One region of the Luteimonas vadosa genome, then DNA from elsewhere that is predicted to be linked to it. Evidence: predicted binding sites of a transcription regulator. Region 1 holds the regulator's gene; the other holds the start of a gene.
The links. The regulator sigma-54, encoded in region 1, starts transcription at its own class of promoters, with help from an activator protein. The targets are predictions, from matches to a motif close to TGGCACGNGCNTTGC.

Region 1 (11,057 bases):
CCCCTCGCTGCTGCCGGCGTACAAGGGCCTGCGGACACACCAGCGCGCGCTCGACGACGGCATCGACATGCATGGCGCGAGCGTGCATTTCGTGACGCCCGACCTCGATGGGGGGCCGGTGCTCGCGCAGGTGCGGGTGCCGGTGCTGCCCGGCGACGACGCGCGCACGCTCGCGGCCCGCGTGCTGGAGCGGGAACACCCGCTGCTGGTGGCTTGCGTCGACATGATTGCCCAAGGCACGGCGCGCCTGGTTGAAGATGGCGTGATGCTCGAAGGAGTGCGCCTGCTCGCGCCGCTTCAGCTGGCAGCCAACAACACGCTTGCATGATGGCGCCCGCATGAAACGCCTGCTCTTCACATCATTGCTGCTGCTGGTCGGCGCTGGCAGCGCCGCGGCCGCGGACCTGCAGCCTTTCGTGGCCAGCTACCAGGCCTATCGTGCCGGCGCGCTGGCGGGCACCGCGACCATGCGTGTGGTGCGCACCCGTGCGCCGCTCTGGCGGATCGACCTCGACCTCCAGGGCGACCGCGGCCTGGCGGGACTGGTCGGACTCGACGTCGCACAGAGCACGGTCTTCGATGCGCTCGGCGATGGTTATCGACCGCTCAGCCAAAGCACCGTCCGCAAGGCTTTCCTGCTGCGCCGCAAGAGCGTCGGCACCTACGACTGGGCGGCGGGGACCGCGCGCTGGACCGGCGATGTCAAGGCCGAACGCCAGGCACCCATCGCCTTGCAGCCGGGGGACATGAGCGGCCTGCTGATCAACCTGGCCATCCTGCGCGACGCCGAACCCGGCAAGTCGCTGCGGTACCGCTTCGTCGACGGCGGGCGCGTCCGCATCCATGAGTACCTCGTGTCCGATGCCACCGAGAACGTCGGCGTCGGGGACTTGCGTTACGAAGCGCTGCGCGTTTCACGCAGCAATGGCGGCAATGACGAGACGATCGTCTGGGTCGCCGATGGCGTCCCGACGCCCGTGCGCATCCTGCAGCGGCAAGACGGAGAGGACGGCATCGACCTGCGCCTCATCCGATACCAAGGAGCGAAATGATGTCCAAGCCAGGTCAACCCGACCGATTCCCACCCGTGGCCGGACCGGCCGCCGCCGGCCAGCGACGTTCCTGGAAGGCGGGGGTGCTCGCCGCCGTCTTCTCTTTGGCTGCATTGCCGGCGATCGCCATGGAGCCCTTCACTGCCGACTACCAGGCGAACTACATGGGCATGAAGGCGACCGGCACGATGACGCTGGCGCCGGCGGGCAACGATCGCTGGAAGTACAGCCTCGACATCGATGGCATGGGCGCGAAGCTCGGGCAGAGCACCGTGTTCGAGAGCCGCGGCGGCGAGTGGCGCCCGCTGTCGAGCACGGATTCCCAGCAGGGCACGGGCGGGCTCGCAGCGCTGCTGGTCAAGCGCAAGCGGGTCGACGCGACCTACGACTGGTCGACCGGCCAGGCGCGCTGGACCGGAGACGTGAAGGATGGCCGTGCGGGCCCGGTTGCGCTCAAGTCGGGCGACGTCGACGCCATGCTGCTCAACCTGATGCTGGTGCGCGACGTGAAGGCGGGCAAGCCGCTGAGCTACCGCCTGGTGGAGGATGGCCGCGTGCGCAAGCAGACCTACAAGGTCGCCGGCACGGAATCCATCGACGTCGGCGGCCGCCAGCGGCAGGCGACCAAGGTCGTGCGGGACGACGGCAAGCGCCAGATCCTGGCCTGGATCGTCGAGGGCCTGCCCGTCCCGGCCCGCATCCTCCAGCGACGCGATGGCAAGGACCAGGTCGACCTGAAGTTGAAGTCGGTGCGCTGAACCCGGGCGCGACGGCGAGAAAAAAGCCCCGTTCGCCGGGGCTTTTTCTTGCGCCACCGGTCCCGGGATTCAACCGATGCGGCGGATGCTTGCGCCCAGCAACGACAGCTTCTGCTCGATGTGCTCGTAGCCGCGGTCTAGGTGGTAGATGCGATCGATCACGGTTTCACCCTCGGCCACGAGCCCGGCGAGGATCAGCGACGCCGAGGCCCGCAGGTCGGTCGCCATCACCGGCGCGCCGGTCAGGCGTTCGACCCCTGTGACCACCGCCCGGTGACCGTCGATCTCGATCTGTGCCCCGAGCCGCAGCAGCTCGTTGACGTGCATGAAGCGGTTCTCGAAGATCCTTTCGTCGATCGCGCCACTTCCTTCCGCGATGCAGTTCAAGGCCATGAACTGGGCCTGCATGTCGGTGGGGAACCCCGGGTGCGGCTCGGTGGTGATGTCGACCGCGCGCGGACGACGCCCGCGCATGTCGACCGTGATCCGGTCGCCATCGACGTCGACCCCGGCGCCCGATTCGGCGAGCTTGGCCAGCACGGCCCGAAGGGTGTCCGGACGCGCATGGGTCGCGACCACGCGGCCACCGGTCATCGCCGCAGCGACCAGGAAGGTGCCCGTCTCGATGCGGTCGGCGATGACCTCGTGCGCGCCCCCGTGCAGTCGGTCGACGCCGTTGACCACGATCCGCGACGTGCCCGCGCCCTCGATGTCCGCGCCCATGGCGACCAGGCAGTCCGCCAGGTCGACGATCTCCGGTTCGCGCGCGGCGTTCTCGACCACGGTCGTGCCTTCGGCCAGGGTCGCGGCCATCAGCACGTTCTCGGTGGCACCGACGCTGACCATGTCGAACGCCACCCGGCCGCCGCGCAGGCGGTCGGCGCGGGCCTTGATGAAACCGTGCTCGACCACGATCTCCGCCCCGAGCGCCTCGAGCGCGGCGATGTGCAGGTCCACGGGCCGCGAGCCGATCGCGCAACCCCCCGGCAGGGATACCTCGGCCGCCCCGTGCCGGGCCAGCAGGGGACCCAGCACCAGCACCGAGGCGCGCATGGTGCGCACCAGCTCGTACGGCGCGACGTGGCTCTGCACCGTCCGCGGATCGACCGCGACCCGGCAGGCTTCGACATCGTGCGTGACGGTGGCACCCAGCCCGGTGAGCAGCTTGATCGTGGTGACCACGTCGTGCAGGTGGGGCACGTTGCCGATCGAGACCGGACCATCGGCGAGCAGGGTCGCGCACAGGATGGGCAGCACCGCGTTCTTGGCACCGGAAATCCGGACTTCGCCCTGCAGCGGCACGCCGCCGCCGACCACGATCTTCTGCATCAGGATGCGGCGCCGGGGGGACGATGTTCGCCTGGCGTCAGCGTACGCAGCGCCAGGGCGTGGATTTCCCCACCCATGCGGTCCCCCAGCGTGGCGTAGACCAGCCGGTGGCGGGCGAGCGGAAGCTTGCCGGCGAATGCCTCGCAGACCACAAGGGCTTCGAAATGCACGCCGTCGTCCCCCTGGACCCAGGCGCGGGCGCCCGGAAGGCCGTCTTCGATCAACTGGCGGATGGTGTCTGCGTCCAAGGGCGTTCCCGTGCGGTGAGGTGTCGTTCCGCGCACACGGAGCGCCAGCGTGGCCGCTCCGCGATGAATGCGCGTAAAATCGAGCCACTTAGCCTAACGGAAAGGGTCCGGCTCCGAAATGGCCGATCACGCCACAGCGCCCGCCACCGACACCGATGCCGGGCTCGCCGCCAGCGGCCGCCGCGTGCTGGAGATCGAACAGCAGGCGCTGCAGGCGGTCGCCGAGCGCATCGACGGGGCGTTCTCGCAGGCCTGCCGCCTGATGCTGGCCTGCCGTGGACGGGTGGTCTGCACGGGGATGGGCAAATCCGGCCATGTCGCGCGCAAGATCGCCGCGACGCTCGCCTCGACCGGGACGCCCGCCTTCTACGTGCACCCAGGTGAGGCCGGGCACGGCGACCTGGGCATGGTCACCGACGCCGACATCGTGCTGGCGCTGTCGTATTCGGGCGAAAGCGACGAGCTGCTCATGCTGCTGCCGGTGCTCAAGCGGCAGGGCAACGCCCTGATCGCGATGACCGGCCGCCCGCAGTCCACGCTCGCGCGCGGCGCCGAGGTGCACCTGGACATCAGCGTGCCCGCCGAGGCGTGCCCGCTGGACCTGGCGCCCACGGCCAGCACCACGGCATCGCTGGCGATGGGCGACGCCCTGGCCGTCGCCCTGCTGGAGGCGCGCGGCTTCACCGCGGACGACTTCGCGCGCTCCCATCCGGCGGGTGCGCTCGGCCGCCGCCTCCTGCTGCACATCGCCGACGTCATGCATGCCGGCGACGAGATCCCGTCCGTGCCCGAGGACGCCAGCCTCAGCGACGTGCTGGTGGAGATGAGCCGAAAGCGCCTCGGCATGACCGCCGTGGTCGATGCAGCAGGCCGGCTGCGTGGCCTCTACACCGACGGTGACCTGCGCCGCACGCTGGCCGATCCCGGCATCGACGTGCGCAGTGCACGCATCGTCGACGTGATGACGCGCACGCCGGTCACCATCTGCAGCGACGCACTCGCGGTGGAAGCGGCCCGGCTGATGGAGACCCACAAGATCAACGCGCTTCTGGTCGTGGACGCGGAAGATCGCGTGGTCGGCGCGCTGAACATTCACGACCTGTTGCGAGCGCGAGTGGTCTGATCCGCTTCCCGCCCGCCGCGACCTCACCCACCCTGCACGATCAATGCCGCGCGGGCGGCTTGCAAGAACGAATGACCGGCGTCACCGCTTTGAAAGAAAGCCGCCATATCTCAGCCCTCGCGCACGTCCCGAAACGCCCCGCCTCCCACGCCCCGCTTCCCACGACTCCCATGTCCGCAGCTCGCTACCGCGACTACCCCGCCGAGGTCCTGGCCCGCGCCAAGCGGATCCGCCTGGCCTGCTTCGACGTCGACGGCACGCTGACCGACGGCCGCCTGTACCTGGACGACCGCGGCGGCGAAGCCAAGGCGTTCCATGTCCAGGACGGCCAGGGACTTGCCCTGCTGCGACGCAGCGGCATCGCCATCGCCCTGGTCACGGCCCGAGGCGGCAACGTGGCCGAGCGGCGCGGGGCCGAACTCGGCGCGGAGGTGTTCACCGCCGTCACGGACAAGCGTGGATGCGTCGAAAGCCTTTGCCAACGCCTGGAGATCACGGCGGACGCCGTCGCCTTCATAGGCGACGACCTGGCCGACCTCCACGCCCTCGACGCGGCCGGGCTGTCGGTCGCCCCGGCCGACGCCCACCCGTGGATCGCCGCACGCGTGCACTGGCAGACCCAGTCGCGGGGTGGCGAAGGTGCGGCGCGGGAACTGTGTGACCTGTTGCTGATCGCCCAGGGCAAGGTCGATGCGTTGCTGGCGAAGGGCCGCGAGCCATGAGCTGGCGCGCCTGGCTGGGAACGATCCTGCTGGTCGCCGCGATCGTCAGCGGCTGGTCGGCGTGGCGGCAACGGGCGGACCCCCTCACGGCGACAGGCGTTGCGGACCGGTCGGATTACGTGCTCCATGACTTCGAACTGGTCTCCCTCGATGCCCAGGGCAAGGAATCGTTCACCCTGCGGGCGCCGGAACTCGCGCGCAACCCCGCCGATGGCACCATTGCCCTGCAGACCCCGTTGTTCCTGTTGCCCGATCCGGACGGAACGTATTGGGAGGTCCGTTCGCGGACGGGCTGGCTGAGCGCCAGCCACGACGAACTGCGACTGCGAGGCGATGTGGTCGCCAAGGCCGAGGAAGCCGCCGCAGACGCGATCTCGATGAATACCGAGCAACTGAATGTTTTCCCGCAGACCAACCTCGCCACCTCCGCGGTACCCGTTACCATCACCCAGTCCGGCTCTACAATGCGGGGCAGCTCGATGCAGGCGGACCTCGCCGCCAAGAACGTCAAACTCAAGGATGTGCGGACCCGTTATGCCCCAAATCGCCGCTAGCCTGTCCGCCGCCGCCTGCCTGCTCGTCCTGGCCGGCGGCGCCTGGGCGAAATCGTCGGATCGGAACCAGCCGATGGACATCGACGCCAACAGCAGCAACTGCTCGATCGGCGACAACAGCCCGTGCGTCTTCAGCGGCAACGTCCACATCGTGCAGGGAACGCTCGACATCCGCGCCGCGAAGGCGGACGTGCGCCGCGGTGGCGGGGACATCCAGCGGGTGATCATCACCGGCTCCCCTGCGAGGCTGTCCCAGGGCCTGGACAATGGCGGCACGATGACGGCCTCGGCGTCGACCGTCGAATACGACATGCCCAGGGAGACCGTCATCTTCACCGGCAATGTCCGGATCGAGCAGGCCGGGCGCGGCGCGATGAGCGGCCCCCGCATCGTCTACAACATGCAGACCGGCCAGGTGCAGGGCGGCGGCGGCGAAGGCGGCGGCCAGATCCGCACGCGGATCCTGCCCCGCGCGGCCCAGGGCAACAAGCAAGGCAGCGACTGATGCTCGTCGCCGAGGGGTTGCGCAAGCGGTACCGCTCGCGGGAAGTCGTGCACGACTTCGGCCTGACCCTGGACGCGGGCGAAGTGGTCGGCCTGCTCGGGCCCAACGGCGCGGGCAAGACCACCTGCTTCTACATGATCGTGGGCCTGGTTCCCGCCGACGATGGCCGCATCCTGCTCGACGGGCGTGACATCACCGGCGAACCGATGCATCGCCGCGCCCAGCTGGGTGTCGGCTACCTGCCGCAGGAACCCTCGGTCTTCCGCAGGCTCAGCGTGGCCGACAACATCATGCTGGTCCTCGAACTGCGCGACGACCTGGATGGCCGCGCCCGCCAGGCCGAGCTGGCCAGCCTGATGGACGAACTGCAGGTCGCCCATGTCGCCGGCCAGCTTGGCGCCAGCCTGTCCGGCGGCGAGCGCCGGCGGGTGGAGATCGCCCGCGCGCTGGCCGCGAACCCGCGGCTGATGCTGCTCGACGAGCCCTTCGCAGGCGTGGACCCGATCTCCGTCGGCGAGATCCAGCGCATCGTCGAGCACCTCAAGCACCGCGGCATCGGCGTGCTCATCACCGACCACAACGTGCGCGAAACCTTGGGCATTTGCGACCGGGCGTATATCCTCAACGAAGGCGGCGTGCTCGCGCAGGGGGCTCCGGACGCGCTGCTGGCCGATCCCGACGTGCGTCGGGTCTACCTGGGGGACGCGTTCCGCCTGTAGTCCCGCCGCGTCACCCAACGGCACCGGGGACGATGAAGCAACGCCTGCAGACAACGCTCGGGCAACACCTGGTCCTGACGCCACAGCTGCGCCAGGCGCTGCATATCCTGCAGCTCTCGACGCTCGAACTGGAGGCGGAGATCCTGTCCGCGCTGGAGAGCAACCCCCTGCTGGACTGGGAGGAGGAGTCGGCGATCAGCGCCGGTCCGGAAGATCCCGCGCGCGCGAACGGTACGGCCGCCGACGGCGACGCATCGTCCCCGGCAACGGAAGACGCGGGCTGGGAACAGCAGGAGCGCTGGGGCGACGAGGCGTTCGCGCGCAGCGGCGGCGGCAACGGCGCGGGTTACGACGACGTCGACACCGAGGAACGGGTCGCGGAGAGCGAGAACCTGCACGACCACCTGGCCTGGCAACTGCACCTGTCGCACCTCTCGCCGCGGGATCGCCAGATCGGCGTGGCGCTGATCGATGCGATCGACGACGACGGCTACCTGCGCGAATCGATCGACAGCATCGTCGAGACCTTGTTGCCCGACCTGCACTGCCACCAGGACGAGGTCCTGAACGTGCTGCGCCAGATCCAGGCGTTCGACCCGACCGGCGTGGGCGCCCGCGACCTGGGCGAGTGCCTGCTGCTGCAGCTGGACGTCCTCCCCGAGGACACGCCCTGCATGGCCTTGGCCAGGCGCACCGCCCAGGCGCTGATCGAACAGCTTCCCCGGCTCGGCGCGGAGGGCCTGGCGGCGGCGTTGCCATGCAGCCTGGACGAAGCCGCCGGCGTACTGGAATTGTTGCGCACGCTCGATCCCAGGCCCGGCGGCCAGGTCGGCGACCTGCCGCAGGACACCTACGTCGTGCCCGACTGCGTGATCAGCCGGCACAACGGCATGTGGCAGGTGTCGCTCGCCGGCAACCAGCAGCCGCGCCTCATCATCCACCGCGGCTACGAGCAGATGATCAAGCACGCCAGCTCGGAGGATTCGGGTTACCTGCGCGGGCACCTGCAGGAGGCTCGCTGGCTGCTAAAGAATTTGGAAGCGCGCGGCGAGACCCTGCTCAAGGTGGTCCGATGCCTGGTGCAACAGCAATCAGGGTTCCTCGAGTTCGGCGACCTGGCGTTGCGCCCGCTGACGCTTCGCGAGGTGGCCGTCGAGATCGGCATGCATGAATCCACCGTGTCGCGCGCGGTGTCCCGCAAGTACGCGCGCACGCCGCGGGGCACCTTGCCGCTGCGCGCGTTCTTCGCCTCCGGCGTCGACAACGAAGGCGGCGGCGGCACCTCGAGCACCGCGATCCAGGACATGATCCGCCGGCTGGTCGAGGCCGAGGACCCGCGCAAGCCGCTGTCCGACGCCCGACTGGCCGAAGCCCTGAAGGCCGCCGGGGTCGCGGTGGCCCGGCGTACCGTCGCCAAGTACCGCGAAGCGCTCAACATCCCCTCCTCCCACGACCGGGTCAGGATCGGTTGAGCCCCGTGGCACCGCGCCGGGGATCGGCGGGCCTCCCTGCCCCCCGCGCCCGGGCCGCCCGTCGTGGAGTTCACCGCGCCGCCAGCTCTGCGTTAACCTAATTCCAACCACGGCATCCGCCAGTTGCGCGATGCTGGGGACCCGCAGAAGGAGGCAGCAGATGCGCATCGAAACCCACGGCCAGCAGATCCAGGTCACTCCCGCGCTTCGCGAATACGTCGAATCCAAGTTGCAGCGCCTCGGGCGCCACTTCGAGCAACCCTTCGACGTGCGCACGCAGCTCAGCCTCGACAAGCCGGACCACCGCGCCGAGGCCACGATCAACCTCTCCGGGAAGACCCTGCATGCCGATGCCAGCGCGATCGACATGTATGCCGCCATCGACCTGCTCGCCGACAAGCTCGACCGCCTGCTGATCAAGCACCGCAAGAAGATGGTCGACCACCACCGGGGCCAGAGTCCGGCCCGGAGCGGCGAGTTCGGTTGAGTCCCGTGGCGAGACCACGGGGATGACCGGCCGGTGACGGCGCGCGGCCACGGTCGTACGCACGGCACGCGCGGCATGGAAGCCCGGGGTCGCACGCGACGTTGGCGTCGACCCGGCCCGAAGGCACGACGTTCCACTGCGCGCCCGGCCCAGGGGCGCGGAGTCCATGCAGGACGTGGCACGCTCGGCATGCCCTGCCATGACGAGCCGTCCCGCCCCCTCGAGGACCACGCCATGCCATTCGACGACCTGCTCGCTGCCGACCGCATCGTGATGCTGATGGATCCGATCGACCGCAACACCGTGCTCGATGCCGCCGCGCGCCTGCTGGCCGGGGACCCCGGCGGACTCACCCAGGCGATTGCCGAGGGCCTGCGCGCACGCGAGCGGGCCGCCAGCACCGCCATCGGACGGGGCGTGGCGCTGCCGCACTGCCGGGACAACGCCTTTGCCGGCGCCCGCGGCGCGTTCCTGCGGCTCGCCTACCCCGTGGACTTCGGGGCGGGCGACGGGGAACCGGTCGACCTCGTATTCGCCATGTGCGCACCGGAGGACGAGACCGGGGAGCACCTGCACACCCTGGCAAAACTGGCGGAGCGCTTCTCCGACGCGCAGCTGCGCGAGGATCTGCGCGAAGCGACCGAGATGCGGGCCATCCGCGACGCGCTGCTCTCGACATCCCGTGGCGATATCTGGAACATCGCCACGGCATGAACGCACGGATCACCGCACGGGAACTGTTCGACCAGCTGCGCGAGCGGCTGGAACTGCGTTGGCTCGCCGGCGAGAGCGGCGAATCGCGCGTCCTGGAAGCCGTCGAGACCGTCGCCCGGCGCCCATCGCTGGCCGGCTACCTCAACATCATCTACCCCAACAAGGTGCAGATCCTCGGAAGCGAGGAACTGGCCTGGCTCGATGGACTGGATTCCCGGCAGCGCTGGGAAACCATCGAGAAGATCATGCAGTACCGGCCATTGGCGATGGTCATCAGCAAGGGGCAATCCTGCCCCGACGACCTGCGCACGGCGGCGGAGGAATCGTCGACGCCGCTCTGGTCGGCGCCACGCCGCGGCCACGAACTGCTCAACCACATGCAGTACCACCTGGCGCGCACCCTGGCGCCACGGGTCACGCTGCACGGCGTGTTCATGGAGATCTACTCCATTGGCGTGCTGATCACCGGGGAGTCGGGCTCGGGCAAGAGCGAGCTGGCGCTGGAACTGGTCACGCGCGGGCACCGCCTGGTCGCCGACGACGCCCCCGAGTTCACCCAGATCGCTCCCGACGTGCTCGACGGGACCTGTCCGCCCCTGCTGCAGGACCTGCTGGAACTGCGCGGCCTGGGCGTGCTCGACATCCGCGAGATGTTCGGCGACACCGCGGTGAAGCGGAACAAGTACCTTCGCCTGATCGTGCACCTGAGCCGCTCGGACGAGGACACCGCCACGTCTTGGGACGAGGACGGCATGGTGCGCCTGACCGGCGACCTCGGGTCCCGCCATGTGCTCGACCTCGACGTGCCGATGATCACCCTGCCGGTGATGCCCGGACGCAACCTGGCCGTGCTCGCGGAAGCCGCCGCGCGCACCCACATCCTGCGCGCCAAGGGCGTCGACCCTGCCGCCGCCTTCATGGCCCGGCATTCGCACTTCCTCGAGCGGGGGGAGCGATGATCGAAATCGTCTCCCCCGCGCCATCGCTGCTCGTGGTCAGCGGCATGTCCGGCAGCGGCAAGTCCGTGGCCCTCAACACCTTCGAGGACCTGGATTTCTACTGCGTCGACAACCTGCCGGCGGAATTGCTGCCGGACTTCGTGCGCAGCGCGACCCATCCCGAGCGCAGCTCGCAGAAGCTGGCCGTCGGCATCGACGTGCGCAGCCGGGGCGACCTCGCCAACATCCCGGAGTGGTTGTCCGCGGTGGGCGCCATGGGACTGGACCCGAAACTGGTGTTCTTCGACACCCGCGACGAGGTCCTGCTCAAGCGCTACGCAGAGACCCGCCGCAGGCATCCCCTGACCCACCTGGGCCTGGCCCTGGCCGACGCGATCGCGCTCGAGCGCCAGGCGCTCAAGCCGTTGCGCGCGCT
Region 2 (11,057 bases), 530 kb from region 1:
TCCGTCCTTCCCTTGGCGCCGCGTGCGCTTGCCGCGCGCACCGAGCTTGCGCGTCAGCGTGTTGCGGCCCAGGCCCAGCCGTGCGGCGGCTTCGGTGCGACGACCGCCGGTGTGTTCGAGCGCGGCGTCGAGCAGCACGCGGTCAAGACGTTCCCGGGCCTCGGCATGCAGGCCGTCGTCGCCAGCGGCCAAACGATCCCGCGCCCATGCCTTGAGTGCAGCGTCCCAATCGCCGGGCTCGCGGCGACGGCCGCCGTCGAGCGCGTCGCCCAGGTCCGCCGGCGTGATGACGTCGCCGGGCGCGAGCGCCGAAAGGCGCCAGCACAGGTTCTCCAGCTCGCGCACGTTGCCCGGCCAGTCGTACGCGCGCAGCCGTTCCAGCGCGGGCTTGCCGAAGCGTTTGGGCGCGGTGTCGAACCGCGTCGCGGCCGCGCGCAGGAAACGCGCCGCCAGCCGCGGCACGTCGTCGCGACGCTCACGCAAGGGCGGCAGGTGCAGCCGCACGACGTCGAGCCGATGCAGCAGGTCGGCGCGAAAGCGGCCCTCAGCCGCCAGCGCGTCCAGGTCCTGGTGGGTGGCCGCCACCACGCGCACGTCGACGTGGATCAGTTCGCGGCCACCGACGCGGAAGAACTCGCCCTCGGCCAGCACCCGCAGCAGCCGCGTCTGCAGCGAGGCCGGCATGTCGCCGATCTCGTCCAGGAACAGCGTCCCGCCGTCGGCCTGCTCGAATCGGCCGACGTGCTTCTTCTGCGCCCCGGTGAACGCGCCCGCCTCGTGCCCGAACAGCTCGTTCTCCAGCAGCTCGGCCGGGATCGCCGCGGTATTGAGCGCGACGAAGGGCTTGCGCGCGCGCGGCGACTCGCGGTGCAGCGCGCGCGCTACCAGTTCCTTGCCGGTCCCGGTCTCGCCGGTGACCAGCACCGACAGCGGCGCTTGCGCCAACCGCCCGATGGCGCGGAACAGTTGCTGCATCGCCGGGGTTTCGCCGATCAGCCGGTCGTCCTCGGCGGGTTCGGGCGCGACGGCCGTGTCGGGGGACTGCTCGCGCTGCGCCAGCGCGCGTCCGGCCAGCGCGACCGCCTCGTCGATGTCGAAGGGCTTGGACAGGAACTCCGCGGCGCCGCCGCGGAACGCGCCGGCGGTGCTGCTGATGTCGGTGTAGGCGGACATCACCACCACCGGCAGCCGCGGGTGCGCGCGCTTGAGGCGTTCGAGCAGGACCAGGCCGTCGTCGCCGGGCATGCGCACGTCGGTGAACAGCAGGTCGGGCGCGCGGGTGCCCGCGTCCAGCGCGGCCTGGACCGCCTGCGCGGAATCGAACGCGGTGACCGCATGGCCGGCCTCCCGGAGCGCCGTGGCCAGCACGAAGCGCACCGCGCGATCGTCGTCGACCACCCAGACCGTTGCCGCCTCAGCGTCCATCGTCCGTCGCCTCCTGCGGGGCCACGCCAGCGCCGGACGCGTCGGTGCCGGTGTCGGTGTCGGTGTCCGTGCCCGTGGCCGCGGCACCGTTGACGGTGTCTTCGTCGCCCGCCCGGACGCCGGCCGGGTACGGCAGCACGAGGGTGAACACCGTGTGCCCCGGGCGCGAGCGATAGGCCAGCGTGCCCCGGTGCTCGCGCGCGACCTGCTGCGACAACGCCAGGCCGAGCCCGGTGCCTTCGGCGCGTCCGGACACCAGCGGCAGGAAGACCTGCTCCGCCAGCGATTCGGGCACGCCGCGCCCGTCGTCCACGACCTCCAGCCGCAGCGCCATCGCATGCAGCGCGTCGCCGATGCGCGCGCCGTGTTCGGCGCGGGTGCGCAGCACCACCTCGCCGGCGCCGGCCTCGATGGCGTTGCGCACCAGGTTCCAGACGGCCTGCATCATGCGGTCGGCGTCCCCGAGCAGCTCGGGCAGGCTGGGGTCGTAGTCGCGCACCAGCTTCACCGCCCAGCCGGCGTCGCTTTCGGCCAGCCGCAGCACGCGTTCGAGCACGGCGTGGATGTTGACCTCGGCATGCGGCTGCGGCGGCGCGGGTTCCAGCATGCGGTCGAGCAGCTGCGCGAGCCGATCGACCTCCGAGCCGATCAGCTCGACCAGCTCGCCCGCCTCGCCGCCATCGACACGCCGAGCCAGCAGCTGGGCCGCGCCCTTGAGTCCGGCCAGCGGGTTACGCAATTCATGGGCCAGGCCCTTGAGCGCTGCCGACAACGCCATCGGCAATGCCGCCACCGGGTCGCCGCCCGGGAATTCCTCGACCGGGTGCGCCTCCAGGAGCCAGCCCGCGTCCTCGTCGACCGGGCTCAGCCAGACATCGGCGAAGCGCGGCGCCGCCCCGGGGAACGCCATCGACAAGCGCTGCAGGCGGAGGCTCGACCGTGGCCCGTGCGTCATGCCGGACGCCCGCCCCAGCGCATCGCCCTCGAACTCCAGCGCCGACAGGGGCAGGCCCGGCAGGCGGCGGGCGCTGACCCCCAGCCACTGCGCGAACGCCAGGTTCACGGCCGCCACGCGTCCGGCGGCGTCGACGCGCGCCAATGGGGTGCTGAGCTGGTCGTAGGCGGGGTCGAGCGGCATTGCACCAATGTAGTGCATCGCTGCCCGGCGTGGGACCCCTCAGGGGGCGGCGCAGGCGCAGGCGAGTGCACCGCCCCCTGCCCGCCGCATTGTTAGTCCTGTTCGTCGGCCCGGAGGCGCCGTTCGAGCCTGCGCAGTCGCTCGGCTTGCCCGTTACGCATCGCGGCGCGGACCGGGGCGGGGAAGAACGCGTCCAAGTCGGTGGCGTGCCGATTGCCGTCGCGCGGCATGCGATGGGCGACCGGACGGCCGGACGGGTCGAGCGCAATCGCGACCGGCAGCGACATGCCCTGCCCGTTCGCCGGCGAGCGGCAGAGCGCCCAGACGTAAACCGTCGATCCCGCCCGACCCAAGCCCTCGGAGGCGCAGCGCCCGCCCTGGACCCATGCCGCGACGGTTTGCTCCAGGTAGCGGCGCAGGCGCGGATCCTCGTCCACCCGTGGCTCGGGCGCACAGGCCGCCGAGGCGACGGCCAGCACGCAAAATGCGCCACGCAAGGCGCGGACGATCACCGGTACTGCCGAACCAGCGCATGCAGGATGCGCACATCGCTGTCGTCCAGCGTGTCGGCCTCGTCGCCCCGGTAACGCATCCGGTAGGCGCGGATCGCGGCATCGGGTTCGCGCATCGAATACCCCAGCAGTCGTAGCGCGAGCAACGGATCGAAGCCTTCGGGCACCGCTTCAGTGGTGGCATCGGCATCGGGCCAGGTGCCGAAGCCTGCCTCGGCCAGCCGCCGCCATGGGAACAGCGGCCCGGGATCGCGCTTGCGCGCCGGCGCCAAGTCGGCGTGGCCGATGACCTGGTGGCGCGGGATGCGATGCCGCGTGCACAGGTCGTCGAGCAGGCGCAGCAGCGTGTCGATCTGCGCTTTCGGGAACGGTGATGCGCCGTCGTTGTCGAGCTCGATGCCGATCGAGGCCGAATTCACGTCGGTGATCGTGCCCCAGCGGCCGGCACCGGCGTGCCACGCGCGGTCCTCGTCGGCGACGAGCTGGTACAGCGCGCCGTCGCGGCCGACCAGGTAGTGGGCGCTGACGCGGCCGAAGCGGTTGCGCGTGCGCAAGGTGTCCAGGCTGCGCTCCACCGAATCCTGCTCGGTGTAATGCACCACCACCAGCTGCGGCTTGCGCGGTTCGTGGTTGGGCGACGGCACCCACTGCGCCATGGGGTTGCGCGCGGGCCCGTGCGCGCAGCCGGCGAGCAGCCACAGCAGCGCGGCGAACAGCGTGATCCGCATTGCGACGTGCCGTGCCATGGCCCGGATGGTAACGCGGGCGACCCGTGCCTCGCGGGCACTCGCGCGCACTCGGTGGGGCGTGCCGGCGTGCACCGCGCTGTGATTAGATGTCGCGATGTCCAGCGCGCTCGCCAACCAGGCCAAGCAGCAATACGCCGCCGGCCGCCATGCGCAGGCGCTGCAGATCCTCGTCGACGCGCCGACCCTGCAGGGCGACGACGAAGCGCTGCAGCTGCTGGCCCTGGTGGCGATCCAGCTGGGCCAGGGCGCGCGCGCGTTGCAGGCCATCGACGAGGCGCTGGCGATACGCCCCGACGCGGCGCGCGTGCACGCACTCGGGGCGGCGGTGGCGCAGGCATCCGGCGATGCGGAACGCGCGGGCCGGATGGCGCAACGCGCGGTCGCACTCGATCCTGGCGAGGAGATCGCCGCCAGCATCCTGGTCGAACACCTGGCCGATCGCTTCGCGATCACGCCCGCGCTGCAGGTCGCGCAGGCCTGCCTGCAACGCAAGCCGACGGCATGGGGCGTGCGGCAGGCGCGCAGCTTGGCCTGGATGTCGGCGGGCGAAGCGCAACGCGCGCTGGAGGACGTCGAGGCCACGCTGGCGGCGATGCCCGGCTCCTTGCCGGTGCTGCAGAACGCCGCGATGGATGCGCTCTACCTCGACGAACCCGCCCGCCGGACGCTCGACCGGCATCGCGCCGTCGCCAGCCGGATCCAGGCGCTGACCGGCAAGCGCATGTCCGCGCGCAGCCCCTATGCGCGGGGCAGCCGGCCGCTGCGCGTGGGCTTCGTCTCGCCCGACCTGCGCCGCCATCCCGTCGGCCTGCTGATGGCGCCCCTGGTCCGGCACCTCGACCGCCAGCGCATCCACGCCATCGCCTACAGCGATGCCGGCCGCGACGCGCACGGCGACAGCCTGCGGCAGTCATTCGCGGAGTGGCGCGACAGCAAGGGCTGGCCCGACGCCATGCTGTTCGATGCCATGCAGCGCGACGCGATCGACGTCGCCATCGACCTGGCCGGCTACTCCAGCGGCGGGCGGCCCGGCCTGTTCGCCACGCGTTGCGCGCCGCTGCAGCTGGGCTACCTGGGCTACCTGCATCCCACAGGCCTGCCGACGATGGACGGACTGATCGGCGACGCCGTGACCCTGCCCGATGACGCGCAGCTGCCCGCGCACGAGGCCGCGCTGCGGCTGCCGGGCCACCTGTTCTGCTTCCAGCCAGACCAGGAGGCCCCGTTCGTCTTGCCGCGTGGCGACGGCCCCATCCGCTTCGGCAGCTTCAACCACCTTGCCAAGCTGTCGCCCGCCACCGTGCGGCTGTGGGCGCGGCTGCTGCAGGAAGCGCCGGACGCCAGCCTGCGAATGAGCGCGATGGGGCTGGGCGACGAAGGCGTGCGCAACGCGGTGTGGATGCGCTTCAAGGCCGAGGGCATCGACCCCGCGCGCATCGTGCTGCTGCCGCCGGAACTCGATACTGGCAAGTTCCTCGCCCGCTACGCCGACGTCGACGTCGCCCTCGATCCGCTGCCGTTCAACGGCGGCATGACCAGCCTGCAGGCGCTGTGGCAGGGCGCGCCGGTGCTGACCTTGCCCGGCGAGCGCATGGCCGCGCGCATGGGAGCGTCAGTGATGCAGGCGCTTGGGCTCGACGCGCTCGTTGCAGGCGACGCGGACGCGTTCATCCGCATCGGATCGGAGCTCGCACGGGACCTCGACCGGCTCACCCCTTTGCGCAGCGGGATGCGCGAACGAATGAGCGCCGCCGGACTGCTCGACGGCAAGGCCTTTGCCGACGGCTTCAGCACCACGCTGGAACAGGTCGTCGCCGACCGGATGCGGTAGCCGTTGACTGCCGTCAAACCGGACGGCCGACGGCGGACCACAAACGACGACAGCCCGGCGCGTGCCGGGCTGTCGGTGTGCTGCGTCATGACTCGTCGACGCCTGGAACCTCAGATCGTGTAGTACATCTGGTACTCGAGCGGATGCGTCGCCGCGCGGAAGGCGGTGACTTCCTTCATCTTCAGCGCGATGTAGCTGTCGATGAGGTCGTCGGTGAACACGCCGCCGGCCTTGAGGAACTCGCGGTCCTCGTCGAGCGCCTGCAGGGCCTGGTCGAGCGACGCGCACACCTGCGGGATGTTCTTCTCTTCCTCCGGCGGCAGGTCGTACAGGTCCTTGTCGCTGGGGCCGCCCGGGTCGATCTGGTTCTTGATGCCGTCCAGGCCCGCCATCATCAGCGCGGCGAAGGTCAGGTAGCCGGACTGCATCGGGTCGGGGAAGCGCACCTCGATGCGCCGCGCCTTGGGATTGGACACGTACGGGATCCGGCACGACGCCGAGCGGTTGCGCGCCGAGTACGCCAGCATCACCGGCGCCTCGTAACCGGGCACCAGGCGCTTGTAGGAGTTGGTGGTCGAGTTGGCGAAGGCGTTGATCGCGCGCGCGTGCTTGAAGATGCCGCCGATGTACCACAGCGCCATCTGGCTCAGGCCGCCGTAGCCGTCACCGGTGAACAGGTTGGTGCCCCCCTTGGCCAGCGACTGGTGCACGTGCATGCCGCTGCCGTTGTCGCCGACGATCGGCTTGGGCATGAACGTCGCGGTCTTCCCGTTGCGGAAGGCCACGTTCTTGATGATGTACTTCATCGTCAGCAGCTCGTCGGCCTTCTTGACCAGCGAGTTGAACTTGGTGCCGATCTCGCACTGGCCGGCGTTGGACACCTCGTGGTGGTGCACCTCGACCTCGATGCCCGCGGCCTCGAGCGTCTTGCACATCTCGGCGCGGATGTCGTGCAGCGAATCCAGTGGCGCGACCGGGAAGTAGCCGCCCTTGATGCCGGGCCGGTAGCCGGTGTTGCCGCCCTCGTATTCGCGGCCCGAGTTCCAGTGCGCCTCCTCCGAATCGATGTGATAGAAGGTGTGCCCCATCTCGTTGCTGTAGCGCACCGAGTCGAAGATGAAGAACTCCGGCTCCGGGCCGAAGAACGCCTGGTCGGCGATGCCGCTGGATTTCAGGAACGCCTCGGCACGCTTGGCGACGCCGCGCGGATCGCGCGAGTAGGCCTGCATCGTCGCCGGGTCGAGCACGTCGCAGACCAGGATCAGGGTGGGATCGGCGGTGAACGGATCGATGATCGCGGTGTCCGCGTCGGGCAGCAGCACCATGTCCGACTCGTTGATGCCCTTCCAGCCGCTGATGGAGCTGCCGTCGAACATCTTGCCGTCCTCGAACAGGCTGTCGTCGACGATCGACGCCGGGTAGGTGACGTGGTGCTGCACGCCCCTCACGTCGGTGAAGCGCAGGTCGACGAATTCGACCTTGTGGTCCTTGATGAGTTTTTCGACGTGGTCGATGGACACGGTGGAGCTCCTGGGCTGGGTGGGATATCCGTTGGTATTGCAAGCCGCGTGCCAACTTGTAACCGACTGATCTTTATGGCGAATCCGGGCCACGGTCGCCTGGGGCGCACCTCGCTGGTGCTACCGGGTCATCGTTTGCACCACCGCGGTGCCATTCCGCCTTCCGAGGGCTTTGTGTTCAATCCCCGCCCCGGGGGAATGAACCCGACCCCTTCGAAGGCCTATCCTTCCGGTTTCGCCCACGCTCCGGACCTGCATGCCACCCCTTGCCGGCGTCGCCTCCCTCGACGAAATCCTTGCCGCCGTCCTGCTCGGCATCATCGAGGGCATCACCGAATTCCTGCCGATCTCCAGCACCGGCCACTTGCTGATCGCCGAGCACTGGCTGGGGCACCGCAGCGACCTGTTCAACATCGCCATCCAGGCCGGCGCCATCCTCGCCGTGGTCCTGATCTACCGGCAGCGGCTGTGGGCGCTGGCGGCCGGCTTCCTGGGCCGACGCGTGCAGATGCCGGGTGCCGACGGCGGCCACACCGATGATCCCGCCATGGCGCGCGACTACGGCTTCAAGCTGGCGGCCGCGTTCGGCGTGACCGCCGTCCTGGGCCTGCTGGTCAAGCGCCTGGGCTGGGAACTGGACAACGCCATCGCCCCGATCGCCTGGGCGCTGGTTCTGGGCGGCTTCTGGATGGTCGCCGCCGAGCACCTCGCCGCGCGCCGCGCCCGCACGCTCGGCGAGCGCAGCGAGATCACCTGGCTGGTCGCGGTGCTGGTCGGCGTCGCGCAGGTGGTAGCCGGCGTCTTCCCCGGCACCTCGCGCTCCGCGGCCACGATCTTCGTCGCCCTGCTGTTCGGCACCACCAACCGCGTCGCCGCCACCGAATTCGCCTTCCTCGTCGGCATCCCCACCATGTTCGCCGCGACCGGCTATGAACTCATCGACGTCGTCGCCAGCGGCCAGGCCGCGCACGAGGACTGGACAATCCTCGCCATCGCCTTCGTCGTCTCCGCGATCACCGCCTTCATCGCGGTCAAGTGGCTGCTGCGCTACATCCAGACGCACCGGTTCACCGCGTTTGCGGTGTATCGGGTGGTGTTGGGGGTCGGGCTTTTGGTTTGGCTAGCAACAGGTCGTTAGCCCTAGAACCGGTGCCAATTGTCGCCCTGAAACATCTGCGATCCCAGGTTAATTGTCCCTGACACCTTTTTCCCGTGGTTGCCGGCGGGGTAAAAAGCGGGCGCAAAAAGTGGCACTTTCAGAAACAATAAGACCCGCGGTGCGGGCCTTGTGCGTCACGGGCGCAGGTTAATTGTCCCTGACACCTTTTTCCCGGAATCCTTCACCCCGCCCAAGGTCCACGACTTCACATTGTCCAGCGCGTCGTAGCTGAACCTGTGCCAATTGTCGCCCAGATTAATTGTCCCTAGCACCGTTTTTCTGCGAACCGGCGCCCTGCTGGGCATCCGCGTCGCACAAGCCTTGCCGTGACGCTGGGACCGGTGGTGGCGTCCCTCGGGCTGGCCGCCACGCTGAGTTGAAGCTGTCAGGTTCATTGCCCGGCCTAGCCGCTCGTAACTGGGATGAACGCCGACGCGGCCAACTGAACCTGACCCCTTTCGAGGCCCCGTTCTCTGCCAATGCGAACTCATTCTTCTGAATCGAGCGCCGTCAACTCTAACCATCTCATTTCATTTCACTCGCCGCTTTGAGGCATTTGCACCTTCCTATCTTCCTCATAGAAACGCCAAACAGAACTAATAGAGATCAAGGCTGACAAAGTAGTTCGATACTCCTAACAAGCGATCCATCACGGGTAAATTCGACCCAGCATGAGTCTCCGATGTCGGCAATTCCAGTGGACGACGTTTTTACATAGCTACCAGAACCTCTTGACGCAAGCACGCTCCATTGCGAGCCAACGCAAACACCATTTTTATCACATGCCCTCTTCGTTTTTGCAAAAACTCGAGCAACGGCGCCAGTTTCGTCAAACCCAACTATCACATCACCAAACTCGTGAGTTACCGTAATGAAGCCAATCGACTTGAATGTTCTAAGTGGTTGACCATACTTTCGACCGACACTTTGAATGCTCTCACCTGGATACAGACCTCCTAATGAAAGCCCACCTCCTTTACTCGGGCTCTCTCTTTCGCACGCCTGACTGAAGGCGGTAGCTAGGAGAATTACAGCGAGGAAATGTGATTTAACTTCAAAGCCTTTTCTATTATTCTTCATAGTCATAGTAAACATAATTGGTAGGGTCCAGAGGAGTTCCATTCAATCGCACCTCAAAATGTAGATGAGGAGTCGCGCCAGGCGGGAGATTTCCAGAAATCCCCGTGTAACCGATCACATCGCCTACGCTGACAAGCTCTCCATTTTCACGTGTTGTTCTTGAAAGGTGCGCATAACGGGTCGAAAGCCCATCACCATGATTGATTACTACATAGATGCCGTATCCCCTAGGCTCATTCAAATTTCTTACTCTCCCTGCTCCTGCGGCTTGAACTGGAGTGCCAGGCTCTGCGGCGACATCTACCCCGTGATGAACGCGCGCGCCACCGCTTCGAAGCTTCTTAGAGCCTTCAGGATCGAATCCACCATCGGCAGTAGGTGGTTTGCGCTTGTTTATTGCCCCTTCGACGGGGCGAATTTCGATTCCATTCGGTTTCTTTGGACCATATGCCGGCCCACCGTCGATGGGTCCGATTGTCTTAATAAACAAGTTGCTCGTGTGAGAGCTCATGGACGACCGGTCGCGGCGGAGTCGTTCCTGACGTCCATCAGGATCTAGAAATCGATAGGGATTGTTCGCCGCATACTTGTATCTGTTGAAGTTGATTCCAGAGTTTCCATTCGCAGCGACCGGATCCACGCTCAAGAATCTTCCGATTTGGGGGTCGTAATAGCGCTGCTGCATATAGGTCAGTCCCGTCCCACCATCCATCACATGCCCGGTGTACCCGACGCCACTGTAAGTCGGTTTGCCGACCGCCGCTCCGTAGGGTTCCCAGACGGTGCGTTCCAGCACCCGGCCGGCCTCATTGGTCACTGCAACCGGGCTACCGAGGGCATCTGTGTGCTGGTACTTCGTGGCCAGGATGGCGTTGCTGGGCCAGGCGCGGTCGATGATGGCGACGAGGCTGCCGGCCAGGTAGACCTGCTCGTGGGTCTGGTGGTCCTGGTAGTTGGGCCCGTTCCAGTCGCTCCAGAACAGGGGTTGTCCAGCCTGGCTGTATTGCCAGACGGCGGTCTTGCCATCGTTACGGGTGACCTGCACCCGTCGGCCCAGGGCGTCGTAGCGATACGCTTCCTTGCCCGGCACTGCGCGCAGGCGGTTGCCGAAGTCGAAGACGTGCGCCTGACCATTCTTGTTGGCGAGGTTTCCTTGCACGTCGTAACCAATTCCGACCACCGTTGCACCGGCGGAATTGCGGATGTTGGTCAGTCGATTGCGGGCATCGTAGTCGTAGAAGGCGTAGTCCTTGATGCCGCCCAGTTTCCACGACGTGAGGTTGTCCAGGGCATCGTATGAGAACCGGTGCCAATGGTCGCCCTGGAACATTTGGGAACCGGCCGCGATCAGTCGATCCAGGCCATCGTAATAGAGGTATCGGTGGTCCCCGGGACTACGCCAGTCATAGATGTATTGCACGTTGGCGTTGGGATCGTAGACGTACTGTTGGTCGAGAACCCCATGGCTATCGCTGCTGCGCGCGGGAAGCTGCCGCAGGTTCTGCTGCATGGTGTGGACGATGCCATTCCCATAGGTGAACTGCTTGATGGCGCCGTTGGGGTGATAGCTCACCCCGGTTGCATAGCTGCCAGCGCGCGTGGCCTGGCCCAGGGCATTGGGCGCGTAGTCGATGTACAGGCCG

Region 2: the regulator sigma-54 is predicted to act here: its motif matches at 7,215-7,229, upstream of glnA (type I glutamate--ammonia ligase).

What each region holds. Positions count from the first base shown of each region.
Region 1 is NZ_BAABJY010000001.1:1,239,214-1,250,270, reverse strand. Features, by position in the region: gene purN (phosphoribosylglycinamide formyltransferase) at 1-328, shown strand, start outside; gene ABD970_RS05655 (DUF3108 domain-containing protein) at 339-1,052, shown strand; gene ABD970_RS05650 (DUF3108 domain-containing protein) at 1,181-1,810, shown strand; gene murA (UDP-N-acetylglucosamine 1-carboxyvinyltransferase) at 1,880-3,139, opposite strand; gene ABD970_RS05640 (BolA family protein) at 3,139-3,387, opposite strand; gene ABD970_RS05635 (KpsF/GutQ family sugar-phosphate isomerase) at 3,506-4,510, shown strand; gene ABD970_RS05630 (KdsC family phosphatase) at 4,681-5,232, shown strand; gene lptC (LPS export ABC transporter periplasmic protein LptC) at 5,229-5,786, shown strand; gene lptA (lipopolysaccharide transport periplasmic protein LptA) at 5,767-6,291, shown strand; gene lptB (LPS export ABC transporter ATP-binding protein) at 6,291-7,010, shown strand; gene ABD970_RS05610 (RNA polymerase factor sigma-54) at 7,043-8,482, shown strand; gene hpf (ribosome hibernation-promoting factor, HPF/YfiA family) at 8,643-8,969, shown strand; gene ABD970_RS05600 (PTS sugar transporter subunit IIA) at 9,204-9,683, shown strand; gene hprK (HPr(Ser) kinase/phosphatase) at 9,680-10,642, shown strand; gene rapZ (RNase adapter RapZ) at 10,639-11,057, shown strand, end outside.
Region 2 is NZ_BAABJY010000001.1:708,898-719,954, reverse strand. Features, by position in the region: gene ntrC (nitrogen regulation protein NR(I)) at 1-1,425, opposite strand, end outside; partial or broken gene ABD970_RS03275 (two-component system sensor histidine kinase NtrB) at 1,544-2,563, opposite strand; gene ABD970_RS03270 (hypothetical protein) at 2,656-3,075, opposite strand; gene ABD970_RS03265 (N-acetylmuramoyl-L-alanine amidase) at 3,072-3,821, opposite strand; gene ABD970_RS03260 (O-linked N-acetylglucosamine transferase, SPINDLY family protein) at 3,919-5,655, shown strand; gene glnA (type I glutamate--ammonia ligase) at 5,766-7,175, opposite strand; gene ABD970_RS03250 (undecaprenyl-diphosphate phosphatase) at 7,432-8,313, shown strand; gene ABD970_RS03245 (hypothetical protein) at 8,941-9,414, opposite strand; gene ABD970_RS12495 (peptidoglycan DD-metalloendopeptidase family protein) at 9,404-11,057, opposite strand, start outside.